Regions from separate parts of the Lichenihabitans sp. Uapishka_5 genome, predicted to be linked through region 2. Evidence: predicted binding sites of a transcription regulator. Region 2 holds the regulator's gene; each other region holds the start of a gene.

Region 1 (5,447 bases), on a different contig from region 2:
ACCAGAGCTCGCTCGAGGATATCTTCGTCGGCCTGCTGGAGCCCACGCGATGAACTGGCATGCCATCCGGGCCATCTACCTGTTCGAGATGGCCCGCACCCGCCGCACCTTGTTCCAGAGCGTCGTCTCGCCGGTGATCTCCACCTCGCTTTACTTCGTGGTGTTCGGCGCCGCCATCGGGTCCCGCATCCAGAACGTCGACGACGTCACCTACGGAGCCTTCATCGTGCCGGGGCTCGTCATGCTGTCGCTGTTGACGCAGAGCATCGCCAATGCGTCGTTCGGCATCTACTTTCCGCGCTTCACCGGCACCATCTACGAAATCCTGTCGGCGCCGCTGTCGCCGGTCGAGATCGTCGTCAGTTACGTCGGGGCGGCGGCCACGAAATCAACAGTGCTGGGCTTGATCATCCTGGCAACGGCTGGCCTGTTCGTGCCGCTGCGCATCGAGCATCCGGTGTGGATGATGGCGGTGCTGCTGCTCACTTCCGTCACCTTTAGCCTGTTCGGCTTCATCGTCGGGCTCTGGGCCGACGGCTTCGAGAAGCTGCAGATGGTTCCGCTGTTGATCGTGACCCCACTCACCTTCCTGGGGGGCAGCTTCTACTCCATCAACATGCTGCCGCGGTTCTGGCAGACCGTGACGCTGTTCAACCCCGTGGTTTACCTGATCAGCGCCTTCCGCTGGAGTTTCTTCGGCCAGGCTGACGTGCATATCGGCATCAGCATCGCGGCCGTCGTGCTGGTTCTGGTTGTCTGCCTCGGCGTCGTGACCTGGATGTTCAAGACGGGTTATCGGCTCAAAGCCTGAGTCTGGTGGGCCTGGAGGCGCAGCATGGCAGCGTCAAAGGCCGCATTATAAAGCAGACTGTAGACCAGGAAGAACACGATGGCGCCCGCATCGAGCGCCAGCGCGGCCTTCAGCGTGGCGCCGGTGATCAGCACCGTGAGTGGGATCGTATAGGCCGCGATCAGCAGCTCCAGGCCGGCGGCATTGAGCAGCCGCAGGCGCAGGCCGCGCTGCCGGGTCGGCACCCATCGGTCGAACACAAAGGTCCACCCGGCATTGGCCACGACCGCTCCGACCGAGATCAACACGCTCAATGTTCCGCTATCGACCGCCGAAGCCCCGGTAACGAGCCCAATGACCGGCATCGCCACCGCGATCGCGATGACTTCGAACAAGACCGTGTGGATGACGCGCTCGCGCAAGCTTCGCATCACCCCGCTGTGCCGTGCCGATGCCGATAAGGCAAGCACGCACCTCGATCGGCTTCTGGGCGGCCATTGAGCTACGGGGCGACACCGAACAAGCTCGGCAGGGCCGCCGGTCCGGGTGAAGAACTCGCCGGCGGCGCCGCGCAATCGAGGCTGTCGATCTTGTCACCCCGGGCCACGATGCGATCCGTCAGCGTCGCGAGATCGGCGACATCCTTGCGGGCGAGCCGGAAATGGTCGTCGAGCTTGCCGACGCGGTCGCCGAGGCGCCTCACCTCGTCCATCAGGCCCCGCACCTCGGCCTGAATCAGATGCGCCTGCTCACGCATGCGGGCATCGCGCGCCACCGAGCGCATCAGCTGGATCGCCAGGGCCAGCAAGGTCGGCGACACCACCGACACCCGGGCGCGGTGGGCCTTCTGCATCACGTCGGAAAAATGCTCCGACAGATCGGCGAACACCGATTCCGAAGGCACGAACATCAGCGCCGTATCCTGCGTCTCGCCCGGAATGAGGTAGCGCTCGGCGATGTCGCGGATGTGCTTGCCCATGTCAGTGCGCACCCGGGCGGCCGCCTCGGCGCGGGCGCGCTCTCCGGCAGCCGCCTTGAGGGCCGTGAAGGCTTCGAGCGGAAACTTGGCGTCGATCACCAGGGCGGCCCGGTCACCGGGAAGCTTGACGGTGCAGTCCGGCCGCGTGCGGTTCGAGAGCGTCGGCTGGAAGGCATAAACGTCGGAAGGGAGCCCGTCCCGCACGATGGCCTCCATGCGAGCCTGCCCATAGGCGCCACGCGCCTGTTTGTTGGCCAGCACATCGCGCAGGCCCACCACCTCTTCGGTCAGATCGGCGAGGCGCGCCTGCGCGGCGTCGATCACGGCCAGCCTTTCGTTCAGCTTCGACAAGCCCTCGCCGGTGCGATGGGCCGAGCGCTCCAAGGTCTGGCCCAGACGGGCATTGACAGTGTCCAGCCGCTCGCCGACCAGACGCGCCAGGTCGCCCTGCCGGGCCGACAAGGATTCACCCATGGTCCTGACCCGGCCGGTCAGTTCGAAATTGGCCTGGTGCAGCGACGACACCAAGCCCTCGACATCCCGCAACGACACCTGACCGGTGCGCCGCCCCGCCCAGAGCGTCACGACGAGGACCACCAGCCCCGCCCCGCCCAACAAGAGTGCGGCCGGAACCGACAGGCCGAACGGCAGCGCAAAGGATGGAGCGGCGGCGATCATGGCAGCACCCTACGGCACGTCGCGGCACAAGGGAACAAAAACAGAACCACTCGGTCGCCCTGTTCGAGCGAAAGCCCCAATCGATCGAGCCTGATCGGGGCCGAGCGACGCGCTTGCGTCGGCATCCCCTTCGATGCCGGGATGCGATCAAAGTCGATCGGCCGAAAACACGAACACCGACGCCAAGCGTAGCGCTTCAATCAAACGCGACATGAAGGCGATCGGCCTCAGGCTGGTGCCCCTTGACCCTGAACCCAAACTGTCGGACGGCTCGCCCGTTCGAGGAAGGCGTCACGACATGGCTACATATTGCTTCCGAACGGCCCCGACCGGCGCTGCAATGCGGTCGGTCTGACCATGCGAACGCTTGTCGAGCATCGTCCACCCCGGCGCGCCACGCCGGAACGGATGCAGCGCTATGCCCGAACCGCTTTGGTGATCGGGCTTGCGCTTCTCGGCCTCTGGATCATCCACGACTTTCTCGGTGCGCTGGTCTGGGCCGCGATCCTGACGGTCGCGCTCTGGCCGGTCTTCGAACGGGCATGTCGGTGGTGGCCGGCGGGACGGCGGATCGTCTGGCCGGCGCTCTTCACCAGTTTGGCAGGCCTCGTCATCATCGTGCCGCTGGTGCTGATCGCCGTGCAGGTCGGACGCGAATCACGCGACGCCTTCGCGTTCCTGCACGACCTCGAAAGCAATGGCATCCCGGTGCCTGACTGGGTGGGCCGGCTGCCGGTGGGCGCCAAGGCCGTCGCCGATTGGTGGACCCTGAACCTGGCCACGACCTTCGACACCAACGACGTATTGCGCCGGTTCAGCCATGGCTCGCTGTTCTCGGTGACCCGGGAATACGGCGCCAAATTCGCGCACCGCCTCGTCACCTTCGTATTTACCCTGTTTACGCTGTTCTTTCTGTTCCGCGCCGGCGACCACGTGAAGCTGCAGTTGCTGGAAGCGAGCCAACGCGTCTTCGGCCCCAAGGGGGAAACCCTCGCCCGCCAGATGGTGGCGTCCATTCATGGGACGGTGGATGGCTTGGTGCTGGTCGGCATCGGTGAAGGCGCCGCCATGGGGGTGGCCTACCTGTTCACCGGGGTGCCGCATCCGGTGCTGCTCGGGGCCGTGACGGCTGTGGCAGCCATGATCCCCTTCGGCGCCGCGGCGGCCTTCGGTGGCGCTGGGATCTATCTGCTGATTCAGGGTGCGCCGGGGCTTGGCATCCTGGTGGTGGCCATCGGCCTCGCGGTGGTGGGCATTGCAGACCACCTCGTACGCCCCGCCGTCATCGGCGGGGCCACGCAACTGCCGTTCCTCTGGGTTCTGCTCGGCATCTTGGGCGGGGTCGAGACCTTCGGCCTTTTCGGCCTATTTCTCGGCCCGGCCGTAATGTCGGCCCTGATCCTGCTGTGGCGGGAGTTGGTCGGACCACGTGCCGAGCCGGTCTCGCCAGCTTAAGCCGACACAGACGCTATCGCCGACCGGACATCACATCTTGGTCTGCGATTCGTCGTCCTGCTCGGGCTGGGCCTGCTGCTGCCGGTCCTGGCGACGCTGGACGGCAGCCCGATGATGGCCGACCGCGCAGCCCGCCAGCGCGCCCAGCACGGCATGATGGCCGGCGAAGTGCCCCGCCACACCGCCCACCGCCGCGCCCTTCAGGCATCCGGCCGCCTCGGCACCCGTCGACAGCAGACACACGACCGAGAGCCCGGCCACCCAACCCTTCACGTTCATAGCGCGTCCTTTCGATCCGGCCTCGAACCGCCGGTTGGTCGCTGTTCCAACGCTGCGAAGTGCAGCTTTGTTCGCGGGTGACGTGTCGCCGCCGCCACACCGGCCGGATCGCCGCCTCATGCCCCTGCGATCCCGGCCTTCCCGGCTTGACCCGGCTTCCGCAGACGGCGCATCGTGGTTGCCAAAGTCGAGGACCCCGATGAAACGCCTGCTGCACTCCGCCTTGGCGGCCACCATGCTGGTCGCGACGGCCGGCGCCGCTTCCGCCCGGATCGTGACGCCGGCGGAAAAACGCTTCTTCAGCTATTCGGGAGAAGTCCCACCTTGCGGCGACCCTGATGTGCTGTCGACCATCACGGACCGGTTCGCGCAGACCGAAAGCGAATATTGGGACTCGCACCTTCAGATCATCACCTACGATCGCGTCCGATCGATCGGCATCCGGCCTTGGGGCCTCGACCACATCCCGCGCACCTTCTGCATGGCCCGCGCCGTGCTGAGCGACCATTCGGTGCATGAGGTGTCGTATTCGATCGGTGAGAACCTCGGGTTCTCGAGCTTCGGCGATGGCGTGACCTGGTGCGTCGCCGGCCTCGACCGGGAATACGCCTATGCGCCGAACTGCAAGGACGCACGGCCTTAAACGCCATGCGGCTGCGCCCCGTCGCGTCACTTGCCTGGCTGGTGTTTCTGGCCTTGACCGGCGGCGCGTCGGCACAGCCGGCCTCGTCGGCTTTGCCCTGCGTGCTCGACAAATGCCTCGATGGCGGCAGCGAACAGCCACCAAATCCCGCTGAACCGTTCTCCCCGAGCCGTGGAGCGGTGGCCCCGGGCAGCTTCGACTTCTACGTCCTGTCGCTTTCCTGGTCGCCGAGCTTCTGTGCCGACGGCGGCACCCGCAAGTCGCCGGACCAATGCGCGTCCGGTGCCAATCCCGGTTTCGTGCTGCATGGCCTATGGCCGCAGAACATGCGCGGCTATCCGTCCGCCTGCGCCGGCGGCCAAGCATCCCCGTCCCGAATGGCGCTCGATGCGATCCGTGGTCTTTACCCGGATGAGGGATTGGCGCGGCACGAATGGCGGCAGCACGGCACCTGCACGGGGCAGAGCCCGACCGCTTACTTCGCCGACGTGCGCCGCGCCCGCCAGGCCGTCTCCGTGCCGCCAGACTTCATGGGCCCCACGACCGACGCCACCTGGACGCCGCTCGACATCGCCCGCAGATTCACGGAAGCCAACCGAGGCCTGCGCACGGACGAGATGGCC
Region 2 (5,447 bases):
CACAGCGGCGCCGGTGTCGGCGATCAGCGTCGCGATCGCGTCATCGGCATAAAGCGCGTCGGCCAGCACGATCTCGCGCGGCTCGAGCCGGGCCAGCAGCGCCGGCAGGCCAGCGGCCGGGGCCTCGGCGACCGTGAAGCTGCCGGTCGAGATGTCGACGGCCGCCACCCCGAAGCTGACCCCCTCGGGTCCGGCATGGCGCGACAAGGCGACGAGGTGGTTGGCGCGGGCCGGATCGAGCAGCCGCTCTTCGGTCAGGGTGCCGGGGGTGACGAGCCGCACCACGGCGCGCGCCACCACCGACTTGCCGCCGCGCTTGCGGGCTTCCACCGGGTCCTCGACCTGCTCGCACACCGCGACCCGGTGGCCGAGCGCGATCAGCCGGTGCAGGTAGTCGTCCGAGCGCTCCACCGGCACGCCGCACATGGCGATGTCTTCGCCCTGGTGCTTGCCGCGCCGGGTCAGCACGATGTTCAGCGCCTTGGCGGCGATCTCGGCATCCGCGAGGAACAGCTCGTAGAAGTCGCCCATCCGGTAGAACAACAGGCAATTGGGATGCTGCGCCTTGATGACAAGGTATTGCGCCATCATGGGCGTCACCCGCGCCTCGGCCACGGGAGCCGGCGGCGCAGCCTCGGGCGGCGGGAGGGCGCGGGGCGAAGGAGGAGCCATGAGGCGCAGTCTAGCAGATCGCGCGCCGGCCCGCAGGCGTGAAGGCGTCGCTGTCCACCGTGCTGGTTGTGTCGGTGCCATTGCGGAACGTTCGGGGAACAGCTACAGAGTGTTCACGATTTGTTTGGTGCCATCCGCCTGAGGATGGCGGGGAGGCGTGGATGTTGACCAAGAAGCAGCACGAGCTCTTGCTCTTCATCGATGCGCGCCTGCGCGACGCCGGCGTGCCGCCGTCCTTCGACGAGATGAAGGACGCGCTGGAGCTGAAGTCGAAATCCGGCATCCACCGGCTCATCATGGCGCTCGAAGAGCGCGGCTTCATCCGCCGGCTCGCCAATCGGGCCCGGGCCCTCGAGGTGATCCGCCTGCCGGACACGATCGGCGGCACGGCGCCCCGCCGAGAGCCGTTCCGGCCGCGGCTCGTCAAGGGCGGCCGCGGCGACGACCAGGCCCCGCCGCCCGTCGCGGCGCCGGCCACCCTCGAGATTCCGGTGGTGGGCCGCATCGCGGCGGGCTCGCCCATTTCGGCCATCCAGTCGCCGGTCCGCACCCTCAGCCTGCCGATGGACTTCCTGCCGCCGGGCGACCATTTCGCCCTCGACGTGCAGGGCGAGTCGATGATCGGCGAGGGCATCCTCGACAGCGACACGGTGATCATCCGCCGCCAGGATACGGCAAGCGCGGGCGACATCGTTGTGGCGCTGATCGACGACCAGGAGGCGACGCTGAAGCGCCTGCAGCGCCGCAAGGGCATGATCGAGCTCGAGGCCGCAAACCCCGCCTTCAAGACCCAGGTCTACGAGCCCGGCCGGGTGCGCATCCAGGGTCGGCTGGTTAGCCTGATGCGGCGTTACTGAGCGCCGCGACCGCGCAATGCGAATCTGCGGCTGAGCGCCTCGATGTGGCCGCAGCCGATGCCGCAGCAACCGCCCACCACGCTGGCGCCCGCCGCCACCCAGTCGGCCGCGACCGCGACGTAGCGCTCGGGGCCGAGGTCCTGCCGCACCGCGCTCAGGGTTTCGTTGGCGGCCCCATCGTCGTCGTTCGCCGCAAAGGCGTTGGCGTAAACGCCGAGCCGGATGCCGGGCCGGATGCGATCGAGGATCGGCCGCGCCGTCTCGACGGCGGCGGCCATGACTTCGGGATGGCTGCAATTGAACAACAGCGCCGCAGCCGTCGAGCGACCGGCGAGCCATTCCGCCGCTGCGGCGACATCTTCGCCCGAGCGGAGGCGGGGAGGGCCGTCGTTCGTCGCGTCATCGAGCGTAAAGGAAATCCACACGGGCTTCGCGGTGGCCGCCACGGCGGCGCAGACCGCTTCGGCCTCGGCGATCAGGCTGAGGGTTTCGCCGAGCCACAGATCGACATGCGGGGCCAAGGCCGGCACCAGCACGGCGAGGCGTTTCGGGGCCTCCGCGGCCTCGAACTTCTGCGGCTCGTAGGAGCCGAACAACGGCGGCAAGGAGCCCGCCACCAGAACCGGCCTCCCGGCGACATCGGCGGCCTGGCGGGCGAGGCGGCCAGCCCGGTCGGCCAGGATGGCGGCGTCCGTCCGGAAGCGGTCGTCGCCGATGTGGAACGGCACCAGGGCGTAGCTGTTGGTGGTGACGATGTCGGCCCCGGCCGCGATAAAGGCGCGGTGGACGCGCTCGACGATGTCGGGGGACTCCATCAAGGCGAGAGCCGACCATTCCGGCTGGCGGAGTTCGGCTCCGAAGGCTACAAGCTCGCGGCTCATGCCGCCGTCGAGGATCAACAGGGGCGGCGTGGCAGTCTCGGACATGCGGATCAGCCGACCGCGCGGCGGGCCCAGGTCCGCGGCGTGTTGACCCGCACCTCGGGGCCGTAGCCGGGCTGATAGAAGTCCGACATGAAGGGCTTCTTGCCGGCCTCGAGCGCCCGGAGGGTCGGCTCGTTGGTGATCTCGAAGCTGTCGAAGCCGCAGCGGCGCATCAGTTGCAATTGGTCCCACAAAACATCGCCGACCGCCCGCACCTCGCCCGCAAAGCCATGTTCCTCGCGCAGCATCGTGGCCTTCGAGAACGAGCGGCCATCGGCGAATTTCGGGAACGACAAGGCCACGAGGCTGAGACGGTCGAGATCCGGCACCACCGGATCGAGCGCTTCGCCGGGTTCGATCCGCACGCCGAGGCGCCCGTCGAAGGCCGCGAGCGCGTCGCGCTGCTCGAGCCAGGCCTTCAAGGGCAGGATGGTGGGCACCCCGGACACCGGGGTGCCGCCCTCCGGCAGCGGCTGCCAGGGATCGTCGACCGGCGCGCCGTTCTTGAAGTATGCCATCAGATGCCTCCGCCCCCGTTCACCACGCCCAGGTGGATGCCGCATTCGGTCTTCGCCTTGCCTCGCCAGCGGCCCGCCCGCGCGTCTTCCCCCGGCCGCACGGCCGAGGTGCAGGGGATGCAGCCGATCGACGGATAGCCCTTGGCCACCATGCGGTGACGCGGCAGCCCATGCTCGTCGAGGTAGTGCAGCAGTTTCGTCGCGTCCCAGCCGGCGAGGGGATTGATCTTCACCCGGTCGCCTTCAGTTTCGAACAACGGCAGGCTGGCGCGCGTGTCGGCCTGAAACCGCTTGCGGCCGGTGATCCAGGCATCGAAACCCTCGACGGCGCGGCCGAGCGGCGCCACCTTGCGGAGGGCGCAGCAGCGGTCGGGGTCCGACGACCACAGGAAACCTTCCGGATCAAGCGCCGCAAGCTCCTCGGGCGTCGCCATCACGGACCGCACGTCCGTCAGGCCGAGCAGCGCCACGAGTTCGTCCCGGTAGGCCAGGGTTTCGGGAAACAGGTAACCGGAATCGACGAAGATCACCGGCGTGGCGCGGTCGATGCCGGCCACCATGTGGAGCAGCACGGCCGAATCGGCGCCGAAGCTCGACACCAGCGCGACGCGCCCGGGGAACAGGTCCTTGATGGCGAGACGCAGCACGGCCGCGGCGTCGAGCGCCACGAACTTCTCCTCGAACCGCGCCGCGGCGCCGAGATCGCCGAACAGATTGACGTCCAACGCACCCATGATGGTCAGATCCCCGCGCCCCCGGCGTCGTAGAGGGCCTGCTTGAACGGCGCCATGCCGACGCGGCGATAGGTCGAAAGGAAATCCTCCGACGTGTCGCGCCTGACGCTGATGTAGGTATTCACCACGGTTTCCACAGCATCCACGACGTCTTCGGATGAAAATCCGGGGCCCGTCAGGGTTCCGAGCGAGCAGGTTTCGTCGGCGGTGCCGCCAAGCGTGATCTGGTAGGTTTCGACGCCCTTGCGCTCGAGGCCGAGGATGCCGATGTGGCCGACGTGATGGTGGCCGCAGGCGTTGATGCAGCCCGAGATCTTGATCTTCAGCTCGCCGATCTCCTGGGCCCGGGCGCCATCGCCGAAGCGCTCCGAGATGCGCTGTGCCACCGGGATCGAGCGCGCGGTGGCGAGCGCGCAATAATCGAGGCCCGGGCAGGCGATGATGTCGGTGACGAGACCCGCATTGGCGGTGGCGAGCGCGGCCGCTTGCAAGGCGTCGTAGACGGTCGGAAGGTCGTCGAGCGCCACATGGGGCAAAACGAGGTTCTGCTCGTGCGACACACGGATCTCGTCGGCGGAAAAGCGCTCGGCGAGGTCGGCCACCAGATCCATCTGCTCCGCCGTAGCGTCGCCCGGGATGCCGCCGATGGGCTTCAGCGAGATCGTCACCACGCCATGGCCTGCCACCTTGTGGGGCGTCACGTTGACGGCGACGAAGCGGTCGAAGGCGGCGTCGCGCGCCCGGCGCGCCTCGACGGTTTCCGAGCGTGGCGGCTTCGCGGCCAGATCCGGCAGGGCGAAGTAACTCTGGATCGCCAGAATGTCGCCTTCCGGCAGCGTCAGGTTGCGCTCCAGCACCTTGGCGAATTCGGCCTCGACGGCGGCCGTGATGGCGGCGGCGCCCTTCTCATGCACCAGGATCTTGATGCGGGCCTTGTATTTATTGTCGCGCCGACCTTCGAGGTTGTAGACCCGCACGATGGCGTCCGTATAGGCGAGCAACTCGGCCTCGGGCAGGAAGTCGCGGATCTTCAGCGCCACCATGGGGGTGCGGCCCTGGCCACCGCCGACGTAGACCGCAAAGCCCGTCTCGCCCTTGCCGTTCCTCACCACCTGGTAGCCGATGTCATGCACCTGGATGGCGGCACGGTCGCGCGGGGCGCCCGTCACGGCGATCTTGAACTTGCGCGGCAGGAACGAATATTCGGGGTGCAGCGACGACCATTGGCGCAGGATCTCGGCATAAGGCCGCGGGTCCGCAACCTCGTCGGCGGCGGCGCCAGCGAACTGGTCGGCCGTGACGTTGCGGATGCAATTGCCCGATGTCTGGATGGCGTGCATCTCGACCGACGCAAGCTCGTCGAGGATGTCCGGGCAATCCTTCAGGGCCGGCCAATTGTATTGGATGTTCTGTCGGGTGGTGAAATGCCCGAAGCCCTTGTCGTAGCGCCGGGCGATATGGGCAAGCTTGCGCAGCTGGGTGGACGACAGCACCCCATAGGGGATGGCCACCCGCAGCATATAGGCGTGCAGCTGCAGGTAGACGCCGTTCATCAGGCGATGCAGCTTGAACTGTTCTTCCGTCAGTTCGCCCGATAGGCGGCGTGCCGTCTGGTCGCGGAACTGCGCCACGCGCTCGGCCACGAACTGGGCATCGAATTCATCGTAACGGTACATGGGTTCGTCCGTTCGTTCAGCGCGGCTTGCCGTGCTCGGGCTTCACGGTCGGGCCCTGGGCCCGGAT
Region 3 (5,447 bases), on a different contig from region 2:
GCGCGGCTCCTATATCCTGACCTTTGCGGCCTATAACGCCGGCTCCGGCCGGGTGAAGGAATGGATCGACGCTTATGGCGACCCGCGCCGGCCGGGCGTCGACCCCGTCGACTGGATCGAGCGCATCCCCTTCACGGAAACCCGCAACTACGTGCAGCGGGTGTTCGAGAACATGCAGGTCTATCGCCGCCTGTTCGGCGAAACCGACAAGCTGACGGCGGAAGCCGACCTGGCGCAGCGCAAGAGCTGATGGGCACCGACCCGGTCAGTCATTTCATTCAGGTCCGCGACGGACTGCGGCTGCACGCCCGCCTGCACGGCGAGCCCGACGATCGGCGGCTGCCCGTCGTGTGCCTGCCGGGATTGTCACGCACCGCGGAGGATTTCGACCGCCTGGCCCGGCACCTCGCGGCGGAAGGGCGGCGCGTGCTGGCGCTCGATTATCGCGGGCGCGGACTGTCGGCCTGGGACCCCGAGCCGCGGAACTACGACCTGCAGGTCGAGTCGAACGACATCGCCGACGTGCTGACGGCGCTCGGGATCACCCGCGCGACCTTTGTCGGCACCTCGCGCGGTGGCCTGCACATCATGCTGCTCGGCGCGCTACGGCCGGCCTTCCTGGCCGCGGCCGTGCTGAACGACATCGGCCCGGTAATCGATCCGGCAGGGCTGACGCGCATCAAGGGCTATATCGGCAAGGCGCCGCCCCTCCCCGACTGGGATGCCACCCTGGCGGCGCTCAAACGCATCGGCGCCGGTCATTTCACCGACCTCGACGAGGCCGAATGGCGGGCCTATGCGGAGCTGACCTTCCAGGAAAAGGACGGCCGCATCGTCGGGCGCTACGACCCCGGGCTGATGGTCAATCTCGCCGCGATGGACCTCGACAAAGTGCCCGAGCTTTGGCCGCAGTTCGACGGCCTCGCGGCCTTGCCGCTGCTCGTGGTCCGCGGCGCCAACTCCGACCTGTTATCGCCCGCTACCGCCGCCATCATGCTGGCACGCCATCCCGGCGCCGCGCTCGTCACCGTGGCGGGCCAGGGCCACGCGCCGCTGCTGCGCGATGCCCCGACGATCGACCGCATCGCCGCCTTCGTGGCCCGCCAGGACGGCCAAGCCGGCCAAGTGGGTTAGGCTTCACCCCAAATCGTCATGACGCGCCGCACTGCCGGCCTCGCCTTCATGCGGGCCAGATGACCCGCCAGGGCCGGAGGCAGCGCGATATCGACCTGCGGCGCCCAACGCTCGACATAAAACAGCGCCGCATCTGCAATGCCCATTGGGTCGCCCTCGGCCCCGGATGCCACCTGCCGGTCGAGGATCTTGAACCCCGCCTCGACCATCTCGCGGCCCTTGGCCTTGGTGCCGGACTGTCCGAGCCCCAACGACTGATGCACCACATCCGGCGGCTCGAAATCGGCCGGCTTGAAGATGCGGCCGAACCCTTGGCCATGCACGGTGCCGACCGCGTATTCCAGGATCTCGAGCGCGCGTGCCTCCCCATCAGGGTCGGACGGCAGCAGCCCTTTGTTCGGGTTGGTACGGGCAAGCCAGAGCGCGATGGCGCTGAATTCCGTCAGCACGGATCCGTCGTCGCGTACGATGATCGGCACCTTGCCCTTGGGGTTGATGGTCGTGAAGGGCGGCTTATGAGTGTCGCCGCCCTCCACGTCGAGCTTCTCGCTCTCGTAGGGCGTGCCGATCTCCTCGAGCAGGACGTGGATGCCGATCGCGCAAGTGTGCGGACCCCAGTAGAACTTCATGGCACGATAAACCCTGCTGTATGGCCTCAGGCCACATGTCCACGGTGAACGCCCATTGGGGACCGTTGGTGCCGGCCCATGGACGTCACCGCGCAAAATCCATTGCGGCCCGCCCCGAACCTCCCTATACAGCCCCCACGTCGGAGTGTAGCGCAGCCCGGTTAGCGCACTAGTCTGGGGGACTAGGGGTCGTAGGTTCGAATCCTATCACTCCGACCATCATCGTCGGTGCCGGCCGACACGATCCATAACCTGTCGTTCATCATGGGGTCCGTTTTGCGGGAGCTCCGCCATGGCTTTACGCGTTGCGGATTGACCCGAACGACGGTGAGGTCATGCGGATTTTTCTGGTGTCAGCTTTGGCGGTCTTGGCCGCCTCGGGGGCTTCGGCCCAGTCCGTGATCGAGCTCGATGGGTCCCATCGGGCGGGATCGTCGGTCGCGCCGCCTTCGGTCGACGACGGCCGTGCCAACGGCATCCGCAAGGCGGCTGGCGCCCCCTCGGTGGGTGACGGGCGTGCCAATGGTGTGGTCAAGCCGGCGGGCGCGCCCTCGGTCGGCGACGGGGTGGCGAACGGCGTCGTGAAATCCACCACCGCCAACCAGTAGGCCCGGAGGCCACCTGATCGAACGGCCGGACGCGCGCCTATTTGGCCTCGAGGCTCGGCTTGTTTTCGCGCACGTCCATGGCGTTGCCACGCCACACGAACTCGTCGGCTCCCCAGCCCACCACGTGCAGCACCGGCAGCGACAGGTCGCGCAGCAACCAGATCAGCGGCGACGTCCAGGTGACGCGCCAGCCCGCCGCCACCGCGAGCTGCACTTCGGCCGCCATCCAGATGGCCGCCACCAACAGGCCGGCCAGCACCCCGCTGTAATCATAGGCCCAGGCCGCATAAGCGGTCGCCAGCACCGGCAGGGCGCAGCCGGTGAGGATCTCGAGCGCGAAGAAGGGTGGAAACGTCTTGCGGCGCAGCCGCGCCCAACGCATCTGCCGGGCCCACACCTCGTTGGCCGTGCGGCGCCCGAGCGGCTGTTCGAACGGCGAATCGACGAGGTGCACGTGCAGCCCATGCTGGCGCACCAGCTTGGTCGACGCCGCATCCTCGGCGATCTCGGCGCCGAGCGCCGCGATGCCGCCATGGGCGTTGAGGAAGTCGCGCCGCCACAACATCGTCTTGCCCTGGGCAAAGCCGAGCCCGAGCGCCTCGCCCACATATTGCCAGCGTGCCTGCAGAGTGTTGAGGAAGCCGCATTCCATCTCGGCCCAGAAATTGCCGGGTTGCGAGCCGATCGGCGTCGAGCACACGAGCCCCGTATCGGGCTTCCAGGCCGCAAGGCAGCGCTGGAGGTAGTCGCGCGGCATCAGCACGTTGGAATCGGCCATCACCACCCAGTCGTGCCGGGCGGCGTTCCACCCCTTGACGCAATTGTTGAGCTTGGGATTGGCGCTGATGCGGTCGTCGCCGAACAGGATCTGGCTCGGAACCGTCGGATAAGCCGCCATCAGGCGATGAACCAGCGGCACCACGGGATCATCCGCATCCGACACGCAGAAGATCACCTCATAGGCCGGGTAATCGAGCTCATAGGCCGAGCGCAGCGTATCTTCGGCGAAATTGTCGACCCCGCAGACCGGTCGGATCAGGCTGATGGCCGGCGCTGCGGCCGGGGGCGGCAGCGGCACGCGGCGTGCCGGACACCGGAACCGGGCAATGAGGGTGCTGCCGAGCTGCACGCCCGTCATCACGAAAGCGAAGATCGCGGCCGCGAGCCCGAAAGTCATTCCATCCCAGTCCTGTGCCATCCGCCAAGCGGTTGCGCCCCGCCGGCGGAGCCGGCCGTTCCTTCGCAGCCTTGGCGGCAACATGCAATCGCCGCCCAACCACGGCCTCGGGGCGGACGTCCGTGAACCTCTCCACACCACGCGCAACCGTCATTGCGAGCGCAGCGAAGCAATCCAGGGACCTCAGCGTAGGGCTGGATTGCTTCGCTGCGCTCGCAATGACGGGAGAGGACCCGCGTCATCGTCATTCTGCTTCGGCGATGCGAGGCTTGCCGCGACCAGCCGCAACGCCCAAGGGCACAGAGCTCGGTCCACACCATGTTCACCGAACATTAACCCTGGCGCACCCGAACCATCCACAGCCCAGCCGAGAACAAAACAAGAATTGCGGGGACAATCGGGATCCTGCTAGAACAAACGCAGAACGTTGATCTGCGGGAGTTCACCCATGCGCTTGCTGCTAAGCCTCGTCGAGGACACCCTGGAACTGGCCATGCTGGGCGCGCTTCTGTGCGCCATCGCCTGCGTGGCGCACGGCTGGCCGGGCCTGTGAAACATGGGGACGGCGTCGCGTCCCGCGGCACCAAGACCTCACCGAAGCCCGACGAAGGGCGTATCGTGCGGCCATGACGCTCGCGCTCAACGATCCCGGCTTCGTGCACCTGCACACCCACACGTCCTTCTCGTTGCGGGAAGGCGCGCTGACGATCGCCAAGCTGACCAAGCTGGCGGCGGCCGACCGCATGCCGGCGCTGGCCATCACGGACACCAACAACCTGTTCGGCGCGCTCGAATTTTCCGAAAAGCTCGCCAAGGAAGGCATTCAGCCCATCGTCGGCCTGCATGTGTCGGTCGATTTCGCCGATGCGGCGGCGCTGGGCGCCCGCAACGATTTCGGCCGCGCGGGCCGGGCGTCGGTGGTGCTGCTGTCGCAGAGCGAGGCCGGCTACACCAACCTGATGCGCCTCGCGAGCCAGGCCTTTCTGGACCCGGAGCCCGGCGAACCGGCCGGCTTGTCGCTCGCGCGGCTGGCGCATGACTCGGCCGGGCTGATCGCGCTGACGGGCGGCCCCACCGGGCCGCTCGACGGTGCGCTCCGGCTCGACCGGGCCGAGGCCGCGGCCGCGCGGCTGGAACGCCTGCTTGCCATTTTCGGCCCGGATCACCTTTACATCGAGCTGCAACGCCATGGCCTCGAGTCCGAGCGCCAGGTCGAGCCGCAACTGATCGACCTCGCCTACCGTCGCGACATCCGCCTCGTGGCCACCAACGAGCCCTTCTTCGCCGGCCTCGGCGACCATGAGGCCCATGACGCGCTGATCTGCATCGCCGAGGGCGCCGCCGTCGGCACGCCCGACCGCCGCCGCCTGACGCCCGAACACCGGTTCAAGCCGCGCGCCGAGATGGTGACCCTGTTCAAGGACCTGCCCGAGGCCACCGCCAACACGGTGGAGATCGCGCGGCGCTGCCATCACCGGCCCCGCACCCGCAAACCGATCCTGCCGCCCTTCACGACGCTCGACGGCACCCCGCTCGACGCCGATCTTTCGTTGCGCCAGCAGGCCGAAGCCGGGCTCGCGGTCCGCATCGAGGCGCACGGCATGGCGCCGGGCTTTACGACCGACGACTATCAGCGGCGGCTCGCCTTCGAGCTCGACGTCATCGTCAAGATGCAGTTCCCCGGTTACTTCCTGATCGTGTCGGACTTCATCAAATGGGCCAAGGGTCAGGACATCCCGGTCGGGCCTGGGCGCGGTTCCGGCGCCGGATCGCTGGTGGCCTATGCGCTGACCATCACCGACCTCGACCCGATGCGCTTTGCGCTGTTGTTCGAGCGCTTCCTCAACCCCGAGCGCGTGTCGATGCCGGATTTCGACATCGACTTCTGCCAGGACCGGC
Region 4 (5,447 bases), on a different contig from region 2:
TGTTGCCCATCAGCCGCTCCACGGCTGCCGCCGTGGTGTCCTCGCCTTCTTCCCGAGCCACCGCGATCTTCAACAGACTGCGCCGCATCGGATGCATGGTGGTGTCGCGCAGGTCTTGCATCGGCATTTCGCCGAGACCCTTGAAGCGGCTGATCTCCACCTTGCCCTTCATGGCTTTGATCAACCGGTCCTTGTCGGCATCGTCGCGGGCGTAGACGGATTTCGTGCCCTGGGTCAGCCGGTAGAGGGGCGGCAGCGCGATGAACAGGTGGCCGGCTTCGATCAACTTCGGCATCTGCCGGAAGAAGAAGGTGATCAACAGCGACGCGATATGGGCGCCGTCCACGTCAGCGTCCGTCATGATGATGATCTTGTCGTAGCGCAGGTCGCCGTCGCGGTAGTGTTGGCCGGTGCCGCAACCGAGAGCCTGCGACAGGTCGGCGAGCTGCTGGTTCGCGGCGAGCTTGTCCTTGGTGGCCGAAGCGACGTTGAGGATCTTGCCCCGGAGCGGCAGAACCGCCTGGCTGGCGCGATCGCGCGCCTGCTTGGCCGACCCGCCGGCCGAATCGCCTTCGACGATGAACAATTCCGACCCTTGCGCGGCGCTCATCGAGCAATCGGCCAGCTTGCCGGGCAGCCGCAGCTTGCGGGTCGCGGTCTTGCGGGCCACGTCCTTTTCGGCCCGGCGGCGCAGGCGCTCGTCGGCGCGCTCCAGGCTCCATTCAACGAGCTTCAGGGCCTGCGACGGCATCGAGGCCAGCCAATGGTCGAAGCTGTCCCGAAGCGCGGCATCGACGATGCGGGCCGCCTCGACGGTCATCAGCCGGCCCTTGTTCTGTCCCTGGAACTCCGGTTCGCGGATGAACACCGACAGGAGCGCGGCGCAATTCAGCATCACGTCGTCGGCCGTCACGGTGGCGAAGCGCTTGGCCTGTCCGATGCGCTCGGCGTGGTCCTTCAGCCCGCGCAACAGCACGGCCCTGAGGCCCGTTTCGTGGGTGCCGCCAAGCGCGGTCGGGATGGTGTTGCAGTAGGAATGCACGAAGCCGTCGTCGTCGGCGAGCCAGGCCACCGCCCATTCGACCGAGCCATGGCCGGCGGGCTTCGTCACCTTGCCGGCGAAGAACTGGTCGGCCACGAAGCTGCGGCCTTCCGTGTCCTGGGCCAGGTAGTCCTTCAGCCCGGCCGGGAACTTGAAGGTGGCCTCGGCCGGGATCGATTTGCCGGCGACGAGCTCCGGGGCGCAATGCCAGCGGATTTCGACGCCGCCGAACAGATACGCTTTCGAGCGCGACATGCGGAACAACCGCGCCGGGTCGAGCGTCGCCTCCGCGCCGAAGATCGTCGGATCGGGGGTGAAGCGCACCCGGGTGCCGCGGCGGTTCGGCGCGCGGCCGACCGTTTCCAATGGCCCCAGCACCAGGCCGCGGGCGAAGCTCTGGCGATACAGCATCTGGCCGCGCGCCACCTCGACGTCGAGCCGCTCGGACAGCGCATTCACCACCGAAACGCCGACACCGTGCAGGCCGCCGGAGGTCTGATAGGCGCCCGAGTCGAATTTGCCACCCGCATGCAGCGTCGTCATGATGACTTCGAGGGCGGATTTGTCGGGAAACTTCGGGTGCGGGTCGACCGGGATGCCGCGGCCGTTGTCGGTCACAGTGACGCGGTTGCCGGGCTCGATCGTCACCTCGATGAAGGTGGCGTGGCCCGCCACGGCCTCGTCCATGGCATTGTCGATCACCTCGGCGAACAGGTGGTGCAGCCCCGATTCGTCGGTGCCGCCGATATACATGCCGGGCCGCCGCCGCACCGGCTCAAGCCCTTCCAGCACCTCGATGGAGGCGGCCGTATAGCCGGCCTCGCCCGGCGTTCCGGTGGCGATCGGCTCGACCGGGCGGCGCGCGCGCGCCGGGGCGGGACGTGTTTCGCGTGCCTCCGGGCTCCGCTCACCTTCGCCGAACAGGTCGTTGTCGTCCATCGCCATCCTACTTCCGCAGCGTCCTTACCATCTAGGGGATCGTGTTGCGCGGCCCCGCTTCCTCATTCCGGGGCGGCAAAGCCGGGTCCGGCTCTGCGCTTCGCTCCGGCCGGAATGAGGGCCAGGGCCCGCTTCGCCCTCGCGGCCCGCACGCAAATCCACTATGCCACACATCGGTGCGAAACAGTGAACAAATCGGAAACGAAGGCCGGAGATCCGTGACGTCCCACCCGTTCTTCCTGAATGTCGAGCAGTCTTTCCTCGGCGCCTCCTGGCGCGAGCGGCTGGATGCCGGCGGCCTCGGCCAGGCGCTGGCGCTCAGCCAGCATCATGGCTTGAGCGATCTGCTGGCCCGGGTGCTGGCCGGGCGCGGCGTCACGGTGGAGTCGTGTTCGAGCCATATGGCCCCGACTCTGCGGGCCCTGATGCCGGACCCCGACACGGTGGTCGACATGCCGGCCGCGGTGGAGCGGCTGGCCGCCGCCGTGACCCGGCGCGAGCGGGTGGCGGTGTTCGGCGACTACGATGTCGACGGCGCCACCTCGGCGGCGCTGTTGGCCTCCTATCTGCGGCGGGCTGGGCTCGACCCGATGGTCCACATCCCCGACCGGGTGTCCGAAGGCTACGGCCCCAACGGCCCCGCCATCGGGCGGCTGGCCCAGGCCGGCGCCACGCTGCTGGTCACGGTGGATTGCGGCACCGGCAGCCCGGAAGCCCTCACTGAGGCGCGCCGCCTCGGCCTCGACACGGTGGTGATCGACCATCATCGCGCCACGGCGGCGTTGCCGCCGGCGGTCGCGGTGGTGAACGCCAACCGGCAGGACGACCTGTCGGGCCTCGGTCACCTGTGCGCCGCCGGCATGGTGTTCATGGTGCTGGTGGCGCTGCAGCGGCGGTTGAAGGCACAAGGGTTCTGGAACAAGCGCCCCCTGCCGGACCTGTTGGCGGAGCTCGACCTCGTGGCGCTCGGCACGGTGGCCGACGTGGTGCCGCTCACCGGGCTCAATCGCGCCTTCGTGGCCCAGGGGCTCGCGGTGATGCGGGATCGCGCCCGACCGGGCCTGCGGGCCCTATTCGACGTCGCGGGGGCCGATGGGCCGCCCACCGCCTATCATCTCGGCTTCCTGATCGGGCCGCGCATCAACGCGGGCGGCCGCATCGGCGATGCGGCGCTCGGCGCCCGGCTGCTGATGACCGACGACCCCGTCGAGGCCGCCCGCATCGCGGCCGACCTCGACCGCCTCAACCGCGAGCGCCGCGTCGTCGAGGGCGCGGCCGTCGACGAGGCCGAAGCCGATGCCATCCTGGCCTTCGCGGGCGACGCGCCCGAAGGCCGGACGGTCGTCTGCGCCGGCGAATCCTGGCACCCCGGCGTCGTTGGCCTGGTGGCGTCGCGGCTGCGTGAGCGCTTCAACCGGCCGTGCTTCGCCTTGGCGGTCGATGGTGCGCGGGCCACCGGCTCGGGCCGCTCGATTCCGGGCGTCGATCTCGGCCGTGTCGTGCACGAAGCGGTGGCGTCGGGCTTGTTGATCAAGGGGGGCGGCCACGCCATGGCGGCCGGCGTGACGCTGATGACCGACCGCATCGACGCGTTCCGCGCCTTTCTGGATAGCGCCGTGGGCGACGCGGTGGCGCAAGCCCGTCAGGCTGCGGCGCTGCAGGTCGACGCCGTGCTGACCGCGCGGGCGCTGACGACCGAGCTCGTGGGCACGCTCGACGGCGCCGGGCCTTTCGGGGCCGGCAATCCCGAACCCGTCATCGCGCTGGCGACGCACCAGCTGCGCGCCGTGCAGCCCGTCGGCACCGACCACCTGCGCTTGACCGTCGAGGCCGGCGACGGCGCGCGGTTGTCGGCCATCGCGTTCCGGTCCGCCGGCACGGCTCTCGGCGAAGGGCTGCGGGCGGCGCTCGGCCGCCCGGTGCATCTCGCCGGCACGCTGACGGTCAACCGCCACGGCGGCGCCGGGCGGGCGGAGCTGCGGGTGCTGGATGCCGCGCTCGCTTGAAACCGCTCAGGCGCCTTCGGGAAGCGGATCGCCCGCATCGGTTCGCAGCAGGTCGCCCGCGACCGTAGGGTCGCTCAGCACGGCCTTGGCCCGTGCCCGGTCGAGGTCGCCCTCCCAAGCGGCCACCACGATGGTTGCGACGCAATTGCCCAGCAGGTTGCCGGCCGCGCGGGCCATGCCGATGAACCAGTCGACCGACAAAACCAGTACCAGGCCGATGGCCGGGATGCTCGGCACGGCATTCAAGGTCGCGGCCAGGATCACGATGGCCGACCCCGGAATGCCGTGAGCGCCCTTCGAGGTGACGAGCGAGATCGCCAGGACCAGCAGCAGGTCGCCGAGCGACAGCGGCGTGTTGGTGGCCTGGGCAATGAACACCACAGCGAGCGTCAGATAGATCGAGAAGGCGTCGAGATTGAACGAATAGCCGGTCGGCACCACGAGGCCGACCACGGAGGGCTTCACGCCAAGGATCTCGAGCTTGCGCATCACCTGCGGCAGCACCGCATCCGACGAGGCGGTGCCGAGCACGATGGCGAGTTCGGCCCTGAAGAAGGCGATAAGGCGAAGGATGCTGAGCCCGGTGAGCCGCATCACGGCCCCGAGCACGATCAGCACGAACAGCGCCACGGCCGCATAGAACAACGCCACCAGCGACAGGAGTTGGGCCAGCGACCCCGCCCCGTAGCGGCCCACCGTATAGGAGACGGCGCCGAACACCCCGAGCGGCGCCACCCTGACGACGAGCCCCATCGCCTTGAACAGCACGGACGAGAGCGCCCCCACCATGTCGGTGACGGCCTGCCCGGCGCGGCCGCCGACGAGCGACAGGCTGACGCCGAACAGGATTGCGAAGACCAGCACCTGCAGCACGTCGTTGCGCGCAAAGGCGTCAAAGGCCGTGGTCGGGATCAGGTTGAGCAGAAAGGCGCCCACCCCGCCGCCCTGCAGGTGGCGGGCATTGTCCTGAAAGGTGCCGAGCGCCTTTCCGTCAAGGGACGCAGGGTCGATGTTCATGCCCCGGCCCGGGCCGACCAGATAGGCCAGCAGCAGGCCGAGTCCGAGTGCCACCGTGGTCATGGCCTCGAAATACACCAGCGCCTTGAAGCCGACGCGGCCGACCTTCTTGAGGTCGCCCGTCGCCGCGATGCCGTGCACCACGACACAGAACACGATCGGCCCCACGATCATGCCGATGAGTTTCAGGAAGGCGTCGCTGAGGACCTTCAGGGTTTGAGCGCCCTCGGGAGCCACGATGCCGAACGCGACCCCCAGCACGAGCGCGACCGCCACCTGGGCGAACAAGGACGTGTGGAGCGACCGGGCCTTGGCGGGCGGGGCGGGGACGGACATGGGGCTTCCGGGGTTTCGAGCGGGTTTGGCCGCCAAGCAAACCCTACGCCATCGTGGGTCGATCCGGCGCCGCCGCTGAAAGACGGTCGGGCCAAGTGGGAAACCAC

Evidence for each region. The regulator LexA, encoded in region 2, represses DNA repair genes until DNA is damaged. The targets are predictions, from matches to a motif close to TGTTCNNNNTGTGTTCNG.
Region 1: a site for LexA is predicted at 2,478-2,495, ahead of P7D22_RS14890 (DNA recombination protein RmuC). Genes of this name have one in related genera too.
Region 3: a site for LexA is predicted at 3,918-3,935, ahead of dnaE (DNA polymerase III subunit alpha). Genes of this name have one in related genera too.
Region 4: a site for LexA is predicted at 2,168-2,185, ahead of parE (DNA topoisomerase IV subunit B). Genes of this name have one in related genera too.

The regions. Positions count from the first base shown of each region.
Region 1 covers NZ_JARPVX010000045.1:14,639-20,085, forward strand. Annotated here, with positions in the region: gene P7D22_RS14870 (ABC transporter ATP-binding protein) at 1-53, shown strand, start outside; gene P7D22_RS14875 (ABC transporter permease) at 50-811, shown strand; gene P7D22_RS14880 (chlorhexidine efflux transporter) at 793-1,161, opposite strand; gene P7D22_RS14885 (hypothetical protein) at 1,145-1,291, shown strand; gene P7D22_RS14890 (DNA recombination protein RmuC) at 1,293-2,447, opposite strand; gene P7D22_RS14895 (AI-2E family transporter) at 2,805-3,902, shown strand; gene P7D22_RS14900 (hypothetical protein) at 3,933-4,181, opposite strand; gene P7D22_RS14905 (hypothetical protein) at 4,381-4,824, shown strand; gene P7D22_RS14910 (ribonuclease T2) at 4,830-5,447, shown strand, end outside.
Region 2 covers NZ_JARPVX010000053.1:22,081-27,527, reverse strand. Annotated here, with positions in the region: partial or broken gene P7D22_RS16110 (DNA mismatch repair protein MutS) at 1-672, opposite strand, end outside; gene lexA (transcriptional repressor LexA) at 834-1,529, shown strand; gene P7D22_RS16100 (homocysteine S-methyltransferase family protein) at 1,523-2,455, opposite strand; gene P7D22_RS16095 (DUF934 domain-containing protein) at 2,461-2,970, opposite strand; gene P7D22_RS16090 (phosphoadenylyl-sulfate reductase) at 2,970-3,704, opposite strand; gene P7D22_RS16085 (nitrite/sulfite reductase) at 3,710-5,380, opposite strand; gene P7D22_RS16080 (DUF2849 domain-containing protein) at 5,397-5,447, opposite strand, start outside.
Region 3 covers NZ_JARPVX010000009.1:71,423-76,869, reverse strand. Annotated here, with positions in the region: gene P7D22_RS06150 (lytic transglycosylase domain-containing protein) at 1-250, shown strand, start outside; gene P7D22_RS06145 (alpha/beta fold hydrolase) at 250-1,134, shown strand; gene P7D22_RS06140 (glutathione S-transferase family protein) at 1,131-1,763, opposite strand; tRNA gene P7D22_RS06135 (tRNA-Pro) at 1,905-1,982, shown strand; gene P7D22_RS06130 (hypothetical protein) at 2,099-2,371, shown strand; gene P7D22_RS06125 (ceramide glucosyltransferase) at 2,409-3,548, opposite strand; gene dnaE (DNA polymerase III subunit alpha) at 4,175-5,447, shown strand, end outside.
Region 4 covers NZ_JARPVX010000012.1:29,833-35,279, reverse strand. Annotated here, with positions in the region: gene parE (DNA topoisomerase IV subunit B) at 1-1,987, opposite strand, end outside; gene recJ (single-stranded-DNA-specific exonuclease RecJ) at 2,200-3,987, shown strand; gene dctA (C4-dicarboxylate transporter DctA) at 3,994-5,340, opposite strand.